Regions from separate parts of the Pantoea sp. LMR881 genome, predicted to be linked through region 2. Evidence: predicted binding sites of a transcription regulator. Region 2 holds the regulator's gene; the other holds the start of a gene.
What was found. The regulator LexA, encoded in region 2, represses DNA repair genes until DNA is damaged. The targets are predictions, from matches to a motif close to TNCTGTATGTACATACAGNA.

Region 1 (5,605 bases), 840 kb from region 2:
CATTCAGGGATTTAATTAAGTTACGACGCGGCAATAAACAACGTGCGCAGTTCATGCAGCTGGTCACGCACGTTAGCCGCCTGCTCAAACTCCAGGTTCTGCGCATGTTGCTGCATCTGCCCTTCAAGCTCGTGAATTTTCTTCTGCAAAGCCTGTGGCGTCAGCGCCAGATAATCTGCTTCTGCCTCAGCTGCGCCACGACGTGTAGATTTCGCCTTACCGCGCGTTTTCACCACATTGTTGCCCAGCTCCAGGATGTCGGTGATTTTCTTGTTCAGGCCCTGCGGCACAATGCCTTTCTCTACGTTGTAAAGCTGCTGTTTTTCGCGACGACGTTCCGTTTCGCTAATCGCTCGCGCCATTGAAGGCGTAATTTTATCGCCGTAAAGAATCGCTTTACCGTTAACGTTACGGGCAGCACGGCCAATGGTCTGAATCAGCGATCGTTCTGAACGCAAAAAGCCCTCTTTATCGGCATCAAGAATTGCCACCAGCGAGACTTCAGGCATGTCCAGACCTTCACGCAGCAAGTTGATCCCCACCAGCACATCAAACTCGCCCAGGCGTAAATCGCGGATAATCTCCATACGTTCTACTGTATCGATATCGGAGTGCAAATAACGCACCTTTTCACCGTGTTCTTCCAGATATTCGGTGAGATCTTCCGCCATGCGCTTGGTTAACACCGTCACCAGAACGCGCTCGTTGATCGCTACGCGTTGGCGGATCTCCGACAGCAGATCGTCAACCTGGGTCGCCACCGGGCGCACCTCAATTAATGGATCCAGTAAGCCGGTAGGACGTACTACCTGATCGATCACTTCCGTGCCCGATTTTTCCAGTTCGTAATTGCCTGGCGTCGCTGAAACATAAATGGTTTGCGGTGCCAGTGCCTCAAACTCTTCAAACTTCATGGGCCGGTTATCGAGTGCAGACGGCAAACGGAAGCCATACTCCACCAGCGTCTCTTTACGCGCGCGGTCACCGCGATACATGCCGCCGATCTGCGGTATGGTGACGTGCGATTCATCGACCACCAGCAAGCCATCTGCGGGCAGATAATCAAACAGTGTCGGAGGTGCTTCACCCGCTCCGCGCCCGGAAAGATAGCGCGAGTAGTTTTCGATGCCAGAGCAATAACCCAGTTCGCCCATCATCTCCAGATCAAACTGCGTGCGCTGGGTGATGCGCTGCTCTTCAAGCAACTTATTGTTTTCCAGCAACACTTTACGGCGATCGCCTAATTCAACTTTAATATCTTCCATTGCCTGCAAAATACGCTCGCGCGGCGTAACGTAGTGCGTTTTTGGATAGATAGTAAAGCGCGGAATAACCGATTCCACCTGTCCGGTGAGCGGATCAAACAGTGACAGCCGCTCGACTTCTTCGTCAAACAGCTCAACGCGCAGCGCAATATCATCAGATTCTGCCGGGAAAATATCGATGACTTCACCACGCACGCGGAACGTACCGCGCTGGAAGGCTTGATCGTTACGGGTATATTGCAGTTCTGACAGGCGACGCAGAATGCTGCGCTGATCGATAATCATGCCGCGCGTCAGGTGCAGCATCATTTTCAGATAGAGATCGGGATCGCCCAGACCATAAATCGCCGATACCGATGCCACGACAATCACATCGCGGCGTTCCAGCAACGCTTTTGTCGCTGACAAACGCATCTGTTCGATGTGCTCGTTAACCGACGCATCTTTTTCAATAAAGGTGTCCGAGCTGGGAACATAGGCTTCTGGCTGATAATAGTCGTAATAAGAGACAAAAAATTCTACCGCGTTTTCGGGAAAGAATTCTTTGAATTCACCGTACAGCTGCGCCGCCAGCGTTTTGTTCGGAGCCAGCACCATGGTGGGACGATTAAGATCGGCAATGACATTGGCAACGGTAAAGGTTTTCCCCGAACCGGTTACGCCTAATAACGTCTGGTGAGCCAACCCATCTTCAAGCCCCTCTTCAAGACGACGAATGGCTTCAGGCTGATCGCCAGAAGGCTTAAAAGCGGAGTTTAATTTAAAGACTTTACTCATGAATGCGGTTCCTGCTGAAGAAGTCGGCGGGCAGGCAATCATTTTACTCTGCTATGGTGATTTTGCCAGAAAAAAATACTGGATATAATTACAGTTGTGATGCAGAGTAACAGGTGAACGCGGCTTGCCCTTATTATCGCATGGCGGTCCACTTGCAGATTATTTTGTTGCGCAAGGTTATCCCCAGGCAGAGCGTGATTTTAACATTTGTCAATAGAGCGTCATAAAATTGCAGTTCGATGAACTGACAGATAATCCTCAGACTTGTTTTTTATTAAGCTATTGATATTACTTGATTAACGCAAAAAGCCCAGTTTCTCAGCATTATGTTACCAGGCCGCGTATTTCCTCGCTTCAAAGCTGTTTTCATTACCTAATGCACAAGGTTATCCACAGGAATAGTGGATAACTAAAGTGAAGCCAACCGCCATCGGCTGTGTATAATTTTTTCCCCACTGCAGTTCCGGTTAAAAATATTTTTTTTCGGCTAATTTCACCTCTTTCTGTTGCGCTTTAGCTATCCTTTTGGTGCCCGCCCGCGAAATTAATGCGCCGGATGAGCAGGTTAACGCACACGCCTGTTCAGACTTTTTGCATTATGACCGATCAAATGCACCAGAAACGTTAAGCAATGAGCACTGTCAAAGTGCAAATGTTTTATAACTTTGCGAAATTATTAAGCATTACTCATCTTTTATTGCAATTTTTTCAGGGCTTAAGGCTAAATCTGACGCCAATGATAATCTGGCCTGGGAATTGCAAGCTTAGTTCCAGTAAGTAACAACGCGCTCCGGCGCACTGTGCGGCAATGGCGTTAGCGCCATCGTTGATGACTTGTTTGCCAGACGACAAAGAGCGGAAGCATTCAGGCTAATTATCTGGAAGGAGTGTGTCAGATGCTGAGTTTACGTTCGGTGAATCAGTTTTACGGTCAAAACCATATTCTGTGGGATGTGGATCTCGATCTGCCGCCCGGTACCTGCACCGGGGTTCTGGGTCGCTCTGGTATGGGTAAAACCACACTGGTGAACTGTATTATGGGAAGACTGCCGATAAACAGCGGCTCGATCTTCTGGCATGAAGATGGCTCGCCGCCTGAAAATCTGCTGCTGCAACCGGCTGAGCAGCGTGCACGCCGGGGTATTGGCTATGTGCCGCAGGGCCGTCATATCTTCACCCAAATGAGCGTTGAAGATAATTTATTGATCGCACTGCTGGCAGGCGCGGATCAGGCCGATCGTCATCGCACGATCCCTGAAATGGTTTTTGATCTTTTCCCGGCACTCTACTCATTACGCCAGCAGCGCAGCGGCAATCTGCCGATCGATCAGCAGCAGCAACTGGCGTTAGCGCGTGCGTTAGTGTTGCAGCCGAAGCTGCTGATCCTTGATGAGCCCACCGATGGCATGTCGCCGTGGCTGGAAGAGGAGATGGGGAATTTGATTCGTCGTCTGAATCTGGATTACGGCATGACAATTTTGCTGTTAGAGCAGCGCGTCTCGCTGATCCGCCGCGTAGCCGACTATTTCCTGCTGCTGCACCGTGGCCGCAACGTGGCGCAGGGAAAAGTAGCTCAGCTCGATGATTTCACCGTCAACAAATGGCTGACGGTGGTATAAAGGCGACTTATTCGGGCAGGATCAGATAACGCCCACAGTCTGCATACTGGCTGGCTTCGGTTAGCCAGGGAATTTCACCAAGGCAGGGAGCCGGTAAGCGTTGATTTAGCGTAGCGAGATATTCCTGATGACGTTTGCCGGGTGGCAAAACATCATTAGCAATCCAGCCAGCCAGACGTAAACCGCGCGCCTTTATCGCCTCTGCGGTGAGCATAGCGTGATTAATACAGCCCAGCTTTACTCCCACCACTAAAATAACGGGCAACTGTTCGCGCTCTACCCAGTCGGCATAGGTTTCCGTTTCTGAAAGCGGCGTATACCATCCGCCTGCACCTTCGACCAGTACCCAGTCTGCGCGCGATTCAAGAGTTCGCAAGCCTGCCGACAGCGTCGTGAAATCGATCGGTCTCTTCTCTTCTGCGCTGATAATATGCGGCGAAGTCGGCTCGATAAATGCCATGGGATTGACCTGCGCGTACTCCAGCGCCACGCTGCTGTAACGCTGTAGCGCCAGGGCATCACTGTTGCGAATGCCGTCAGGCGTAACATCACAGCCAGAAGCGACAGGTTTGTAGCCTGCACAGCGATAGCCCGCTGCACTGGCCGCCTGCAACAGTGCGCTGCTGGCAACAGTTTTACCCACTTCGGTGTCGGTGCCAGTGATAAACCAGCGTTTCATAATTGAGTCACTCCATACATCAAATGGTAACTGAGGCGAAATCCCTGCGCGTCGCGTGGCCAGCATCTTTCCAGCTGCGCCAGACGCTGACGCGTTAACAAACGGCTCTCACGCCCGCTGTGTAAATGGGTTGCGCCAATGCCTTTCAGAGAGCGCATCGCGCTTATGGCGTCAGGGAAATGCAGAGTAATGACCTGTGAATGACATTGCAGATGATATGCAGCACAGACCGTCGCGATCTCCTCTTCGGGGAGAAAGCGGTTCGCATGTGAATGGTTATCCAGTGCAGACCAGGCCTGGTGCACTTCATGCAGTGAGCCGGCGCTTAAAGTGGAGAACAGCAGGCAGCCTTGAGGACGCAGAACGCGCGTAAACTGGTGCAATGCTGCACGCAAATTGTCACTCCACTGCACCACCAGATTGCTCCACACCACATCCACACAGGCATCTGACAGCGGCAAAGCATCAATATCGCCCGCCAGATAGTGATGGGCCGCCTTATTCTGTCGGGCCTGTTGCAGCATTTGCGGCGAGAGATCCAGTGCAGTGACCTGCTTGCCGCGTTGCTGCCAGACGCGACTGTACCAGCCAGTGCCGCAGCCAGCGTCTAATACAGCATTGCCGCTCTGCGAAGGCGCCAGCGCCAGTAGCGCATCACCGCTGAGGCGTTGCAGTTCAGCGTGGCTGTCGTAGTGAGCAGCAGCACGACCGAAGGCGCGTGCGACGGCACGTTTATTGACCTGCAGCGTCATGCAGCGCCTCCAGCAAAACATCGATATCTTCCGGCTGATGTGCCGCCGTTAGCGTAATACGTAAGCGTGCCGTGCCCGGCGGCACGGTTGGCGGTCGAATCGCACTGACCCAGCAACCCGCTTCTGCCAGCCTGCGGGATAACGCCATCGCCTGCGCATTTTCACCAACAATGAGCGGCTGAATGGCGCTTTCAGAGCCCATTAATTGCCACGGCAGTGAAGCAGCACCGGCTCTGAATCTTTGTATGTTGGCACTAAGTCGCTGTCTCAGCGCGTCACCTTGCTGCACCTGTGCAAGCGCCGCCTGTAGCGCACAAGCCTGCGCTGGCGGCATCGCCGTTGAATAAATCAGATGACGTGAAAACTGCAAAAAATAGTCGGCGGTCGCCTCATCACACAGCAATGCCGCGCCGCTCACGCCAAATCCTTTTCCAAAGGTGACTATCAGCAATTCCGGCTTAACGCCCTGCTGCCAGCAACTGCCGCGCCCTTGCTCGCCAACCACCCCAATAC
Region 2 (5,605 bases):
ATACAGAATAATCCGTAGCCTCCGGGGATTTTAAGAAAAGATCAGCCCATAAACCAGGTGTTGTTCTGCCAGTGGCGACGCCATAGAAAGCCTAACGACACACCGCGGAGCGCCAGGAAAACCGCTACCGCCAGCCATAAGCCATGATTGCCCAGCCAGGGCACCGTCAATAACGTGAGAAAATATCCCAGCGCCGCTACCGCCATGCTGTTGCGCATCTCGCGACCGCGCGTTGCGCCAATAAACATGCCATCCAGCAGATAACACCCTACACCGACTATCGGAATAACGATTTGCCAGAACAGATAACGATCCGCCATCTGCTGTAACGCGCCAATGGACGTTAGCAGTGACACGATTTGCGTACCGAAAATGGCATATATCAGCGAAAAGATAATTGCGACCAGCAATGCCTGTCGACAGGCTGCTCGCCAGACACGTAATAATTTGCTGCTATCTTTCGCACCGTGCGCTTCACCCGCAAATGCCTCAACAGCATAAGCGAAACCATCAAGCGCATAGGCAGTGAAGGTAATAAACATCAGCAACACGGCGTTGACTGCTACCACTTCCGGCCCGATCCGTGCCCCAAGCAGAGTCAGGGAAGCAAAGCATGATTGCAGCATGAGCGAACGCAACATAATGTCGCGATTAAGCCGCAGCAGGCGGCCCATATCCCCACGCCAGCTCTGTCTGATGACATTCATATCAATACCGCGAAGCTTCAAAACGCGCCAGACCATCGCTAAACCGACTGCCAGCGTGACATATTCTGCCAGCGCCGTGGCTGTTGCAGCCCCCGCTACGCCCCAGTGCAACCCAGGCACCAGCCAGAGATCGAGTAAAATATTCACTGTATTACCGACCACCAGCAAAATCACCGGTGCGCGTGCATACTGCACACCAAGCAACCAGCCTAAAATCACCAGGTTTGCCAGGGTTGCGGGGGCACTGAGCCAGCGAATATGAATAAAGAGCGCGGCCTGCTCCAGCACGTCTGGATCACCGCCCATCAGATGAGTCGCGAGCAGAGAGATCGGATCGCGCAGGAAGATAAAGATTATGCCGGCCAACAGCGCCATGATTAATGGCTGGGTCAGCGCACGTGCCAGGGCTGCTTTGTCATTTGCGCCGAATGCCTGTGCTGTTAACCCCGTGGTGCTCATCCGAAGGAAAAGCAACAGCATAAAAAGGAAGCTGGTGATAGTGGTGCCAATAGCTACGCCGCCGAGATAGACCGGGCTATTAAGATGACCAATGACGGCTGTATCAACCAGGCCCAGTAACGGGACAGTAATATTAGAAAGGATCATTGGCAGAGCTAGCCGCCAAAGATTTTTGTCGGCTGTAGTCAAAAATGGCATTCGCAGATCCGTGCTCAACGCCGCTGCGTCAACAGGCGAGACAGCAGCGGCTAAATTCGGGCAGACAGAATAGCATCAGGACCAGCGAACAAAAGCAGCTATAGCAGGATTACAGCCACTCACCGTTACGAACCACGCCAACCGCTAAACCTTCGATGGTCAAAGACTGAGCGCGTGTATCAACCACGATGGGTTCAAATTCGTTATTTTCTGGCAACAGATGCACAATGGCACCCTGTTTTTTCCAGCGTTTCACCGTAACTTCATCGTCAATACGCGCCACAACCACTTGTCCGTTGCGCACATCCTGCGTTTTGTGTACCGCTAACAAATCGCCATCCATGATGCCGATATCCTTCATCGACATACCGTTAACGCGCAGCAGGAAATCCGCTGAAGGCTTAAACAGGCCGGGATCGACTTTGTAATGAGTTTCGATATGTTCTTGCGCCAGCATCGGCTCACCGGCGGCCACGCGACCAATCAGTGGAATGCCTTCTGACGTCTCTTCTTCCATTAACAGACGGATGCCACGTGATGCGCCAGAAACAATTTCAATGACGCCTTTACGCGCTAAGGCTTTTAAGTGCTCTTCAGCAGCGTTGGGTGAACGAAAACCCAGTTGCGCAGCGATTTCTGCACGTGTAGGCGGCATGCCCGTTTGATTAATGTGGTCGCGAATCAGATCATAGACCTGCTGCTGCCTGCTGGTTAACGCTTTCATCCCGCCCCTGGTTGTTTATACAGTCGCTGTGAGTATATACAGGTATTGGCGAAATGGAAACCAAAAGTCAGGTATTAATCAGCCGGTTGGCACTTTCTGGAAAGCTTATCGCAAATGTGTCCAAAGCAGCGCGATCCAGACGAAAACCGCCAGTAAGATACTTAGCAATACCGCCGCTGAGCCCATATCTTTTGCCCGGCCAGCAAGCGGGTGACGTTCCTGGCCAATACGGTCAACAACCGATTCAATAGCACTGTTTAGGATCTCAACGATGACGACTAACATCACCGTTCCAATCATTAAAATGCGCGAAATAATATCGATATCCAGCCAGCAAGCCACGCCGATAGCAACAAGCGCAACGATAGCTTCCTGGCGAAATGCAGCCTCATGTTGCCAGGCGGCGCGCAGGCCTTGCCAGGAATAACCGGCTGCTTTCACAATTCTGATAAGACCGGTGGCGTTATTTGCCATGTTGAGGGAACCCTTTTAACGGAATGACGTCAATGTCTGGGCTGCGTGCATTTGGCACCACCACAGATCTTCGCTGCACTTTCTGGTATGCTTGCGGCGCTTTGCTAACAAGAGGCTTCATGTTGTCTATGTCAGGTTGGCGTAAACTTTATTACAAATTACTCAATTTACCACTCTCGTTTTTGGTAAAAAGTAAGGCCATTCCGGCCGATCCTGTTTCTGAACATGGTCTGGATCCTACCCGGCCCATTATGTATGTTCTGCCTTACGATTCGAAGGCCGACTTACTGACTTTACGTGCGCAGTGTATCAAACACGATCTTCCCGACCCACTTTCTCCCTGGAGATTGACGGGGTACTGCTGCCACGCCACGTTTTTATTCACGATGGCCCGCGCGTGTTTCCCTATTTTGTGCCCAGCGTCGAGTCAGTGAAAATCTTTCACGATTATCTTGATCTGCATCGCAACAATCCCGACCTCGACATTCAAATGTTGCCGGTAACGGTGATGTTTGGTCGCGCGCCGGGGCGTGAGGTTCAGGGAGAAGCCACGCCGCATTTGCGTGTGCTGAATGGCGTGCAAAGTTTTTCGCCGTGCTCTGGCACGGACGTGACAGCTTTGTGCGTTTTTCGCCCACGGTTTCGCTACGCCGAATGGCGACCGAGCACGGAACAGATCAATCCATTGCGCAAAAACTGGCGCGCGTGGCGCGTATTCACTTTGCCCGGCAGCGTCTCGCGGCGGTTGGTCCACGCTTACCCGCTCGTCAGGATCTGTTTAACAAGCTATTGCAATCAAAAGCCATTGAAAAAGCAGTAGAAGATGAGGCGCGCAGCAAAAAAATCTCTCATGAAAAAGCGCAGCAGAATGCGGTTGAGATGATGGAAGAAATCGCCGCTAACTTCTCTTACGAAGCGATTCGGGTGACAGATCGCGTCATGGGTTGGCTGTGGAGTCGCCTTTATCAGGGCATCAATGTCAACGGCGGCGAGCGGGTGCGTCAGCTGGCGCAGGATGGTCATGAAATTGTCTATGTGCCGTGCCACCGTAGCCACATGGACTATTTGCTGCTCTCTTATGTTTTATATCATCAGGGTCTGGTGCCGCCTCATATTGCGGCTGGGATCAACCTCAACTTCTGGCCAGCCGGACCGATTTTCCGTCGTCTCGGTGCCTTCTTTATCCGCCGTACCTTCAAGGGTAATAAGCTCTACTCAACCGTGTTCCGTGAATATTTAGGCGAGTTATTTACACGTGGCTATTCAGTGGAGTACTTCGTTGAAGGTGGGCGCTCACGTACAGGCCGCTTACTGGATCCGAAAACCGGTACGCTGGCAATGACGCTACAGGCGATGCTGCGCGGTGGCAATCGCCCTATCACTCTGGTGCCGATTTATATTGGCTACGAGCACGTGATGGAAGTGGGTACTTACGCTAAAGAATTGCGCGGCGCGGCAAAAGAGAAAGAAGGCTTTATGCAGATGGTGCGCGGGTTACGTAAGCTGCGCAACCTGGGTCAGGGTTACGTTAACTTTGGCGAACCGCTGCCGCTGGTGAATTACCTTAACAAGCGCGTGCCGGAGTGGCGTGACGCAATTGACCCTATTGAGCCGCAGCGCCCAAGCTGGTTGACGCCAACCGTAAACGACATTGCCGCACGTTTAATGGTCCGCATCAACGAAGCAGGTGCAGCCAATGCGATGAATCTGTGTGTTACTGCTCTGCTTGCCTCGCGCCAGCGTTCGCTAACGCGTGAACAGTTAATCGAACAGCTTGAATGCTATACCCAGCTACTTCGCAACGTGCCTTATTCACCAAACGCGACCGTGCCAGAACTTTCGGCTGAATCGCTGCTTGATCATGCGATGGGCATGAACAAATTTGAGAGCGAAAAGGACAATATTGGCGACATCATCATCCTGCCGCGTGAACAAGCGGTGTTGATGACCTATTACCGCAACAACATTCACCATATGTTGGTCATGCCGTCGCTCATCGCTGCGATAATTCAGCAGCATCCGAATCTGAGCGAAGCTGAGTTGCTACGCCAGGTCAGTTTGATTTACCCCATGCTGAAGAGTGAATTGTTCCTGCGTTGGGAGAGAGAGGAACTGCCACAATTGCTGTCAGATTTCTGTCAGGAGATGGCGCGCCAGGGACTGATCACTCTGGAAAATGGTCAGTTGCGCTTTACTGCCGCCCGTTACCGCACGTTGCAGTTGCTGGCAGCCGGTATTCGCGAAACGCTGCAGCGTTATGCCATTACCTTCTCGATTCTCAGTGCCAAACCGGCCATTAACCGCGGTACGCTGGAAAAAGAGAGCCGCACGCTGGCACAGCGTCTGTCGGTTTTGCATGGAATCAATGCGCCAGAGTTTTTCGATAAAGCCGTATTTACTTCTTTGGTGCTCACGTTGCGTGACGAAGGGTATATCAGTGACCGCGGTGATGCAGATGTTACACAGACCCATGCTACATGGCTCATTCTGGCCGATCTGGTGACCAGTGACGTTCGTCTGACCATTGAAAGTGCGGTTGCGCACGAGTAAAGACCAGTGAGTTGATGTCATTAGCGATCAAAAAAGGCGACCTGCCAGCGGGGGTCGCCTTTTTTATTGCCGGTTAACCCTCTGCTCAAAACATTTGGCTAAACGGCGGCGTATTCATTAAGACACCGATGAACAACACCAGCCCAACATAATTGTTATTCAGAAAGGCCTGAAAACAGGGCTGGCGTTCACGCTGAGCGATCAGTCTTTGCTGGTGCACAAACAGCGCCGCCGCCAGCAGAAGCGACCAGTAAAAGGCCCCATTGAGTTGCAGCAGCAAACCGACAGTGACCATCAAAGCTAACGTGGCTAACTGCAACAGGCCGATGATTAATTTGTCAAAACGGCCAAACAGAATCGCCGTTGATTTCACACCAATTTTCACATCATCATCGCGATCAACCATCGCGTATTGCGTGTCATAAGCCACCGTCCAGCAGATGTTCGCGATGAACACCAGCCAGCAAACCAATGGTAAGGACTCACTAACTGC

Region 1: uvrB (excinuclease ABC subunit UvrB) is a predicted target of LexA. The motif match lies at 2,119-2,138, and genes of this name have one in related genera.

Annotation. Positions count from the first base shown of each region.
Region 1 is NZ_JAPVOK010000002.1:1,164,065-1,169,669, forward strand. Features, by position in the region: partial or broken gene O3W44_RS07285 (gluconeogenesis factor YvcK family protein) at 1-19, shown strand, start outside; gene uvrB (excinuclease ABC subunit UvrB) at 21-2,042, opposite strand; gene O3W44_RS07295 (ABC transporter ATP-binding protein) at 2,939-3,661, shown strand; gene bioD (dethiobiotin synthase) at 3,669-4,340, opposite strand; gene bioC (malonyl-ACP O-methyltransferase BioC) at 4,337-5,092, opposite strand; gene bioF (8-amino-7-oxononanoate synthase) at 5,073-5,605, opposite strand, start outside.
Region 2 is NZ_JAPVOK010000002.1:2,005,974-2,011,578, forward strand. Features, by position in the region: gene dinF (MATE family efflux transporter DinF) at 42-1,364, opposite strand; gene lexA (transcriptional repressor LexA) at 1,474-2,088, opposite strand; gene O3W44_RS11260 (diacylglycerol kinase) at 2,194-2,562, opposite strand; partial or broken gene plsB (glycerol-3-phosphate 1-O-acyltransferase PlsB) at 2,691-5,112, shown strand; gene ubiA (4-hydroxybenzoate octaprenyltransferase) at 5,198-5,605, opposite strand, start outside.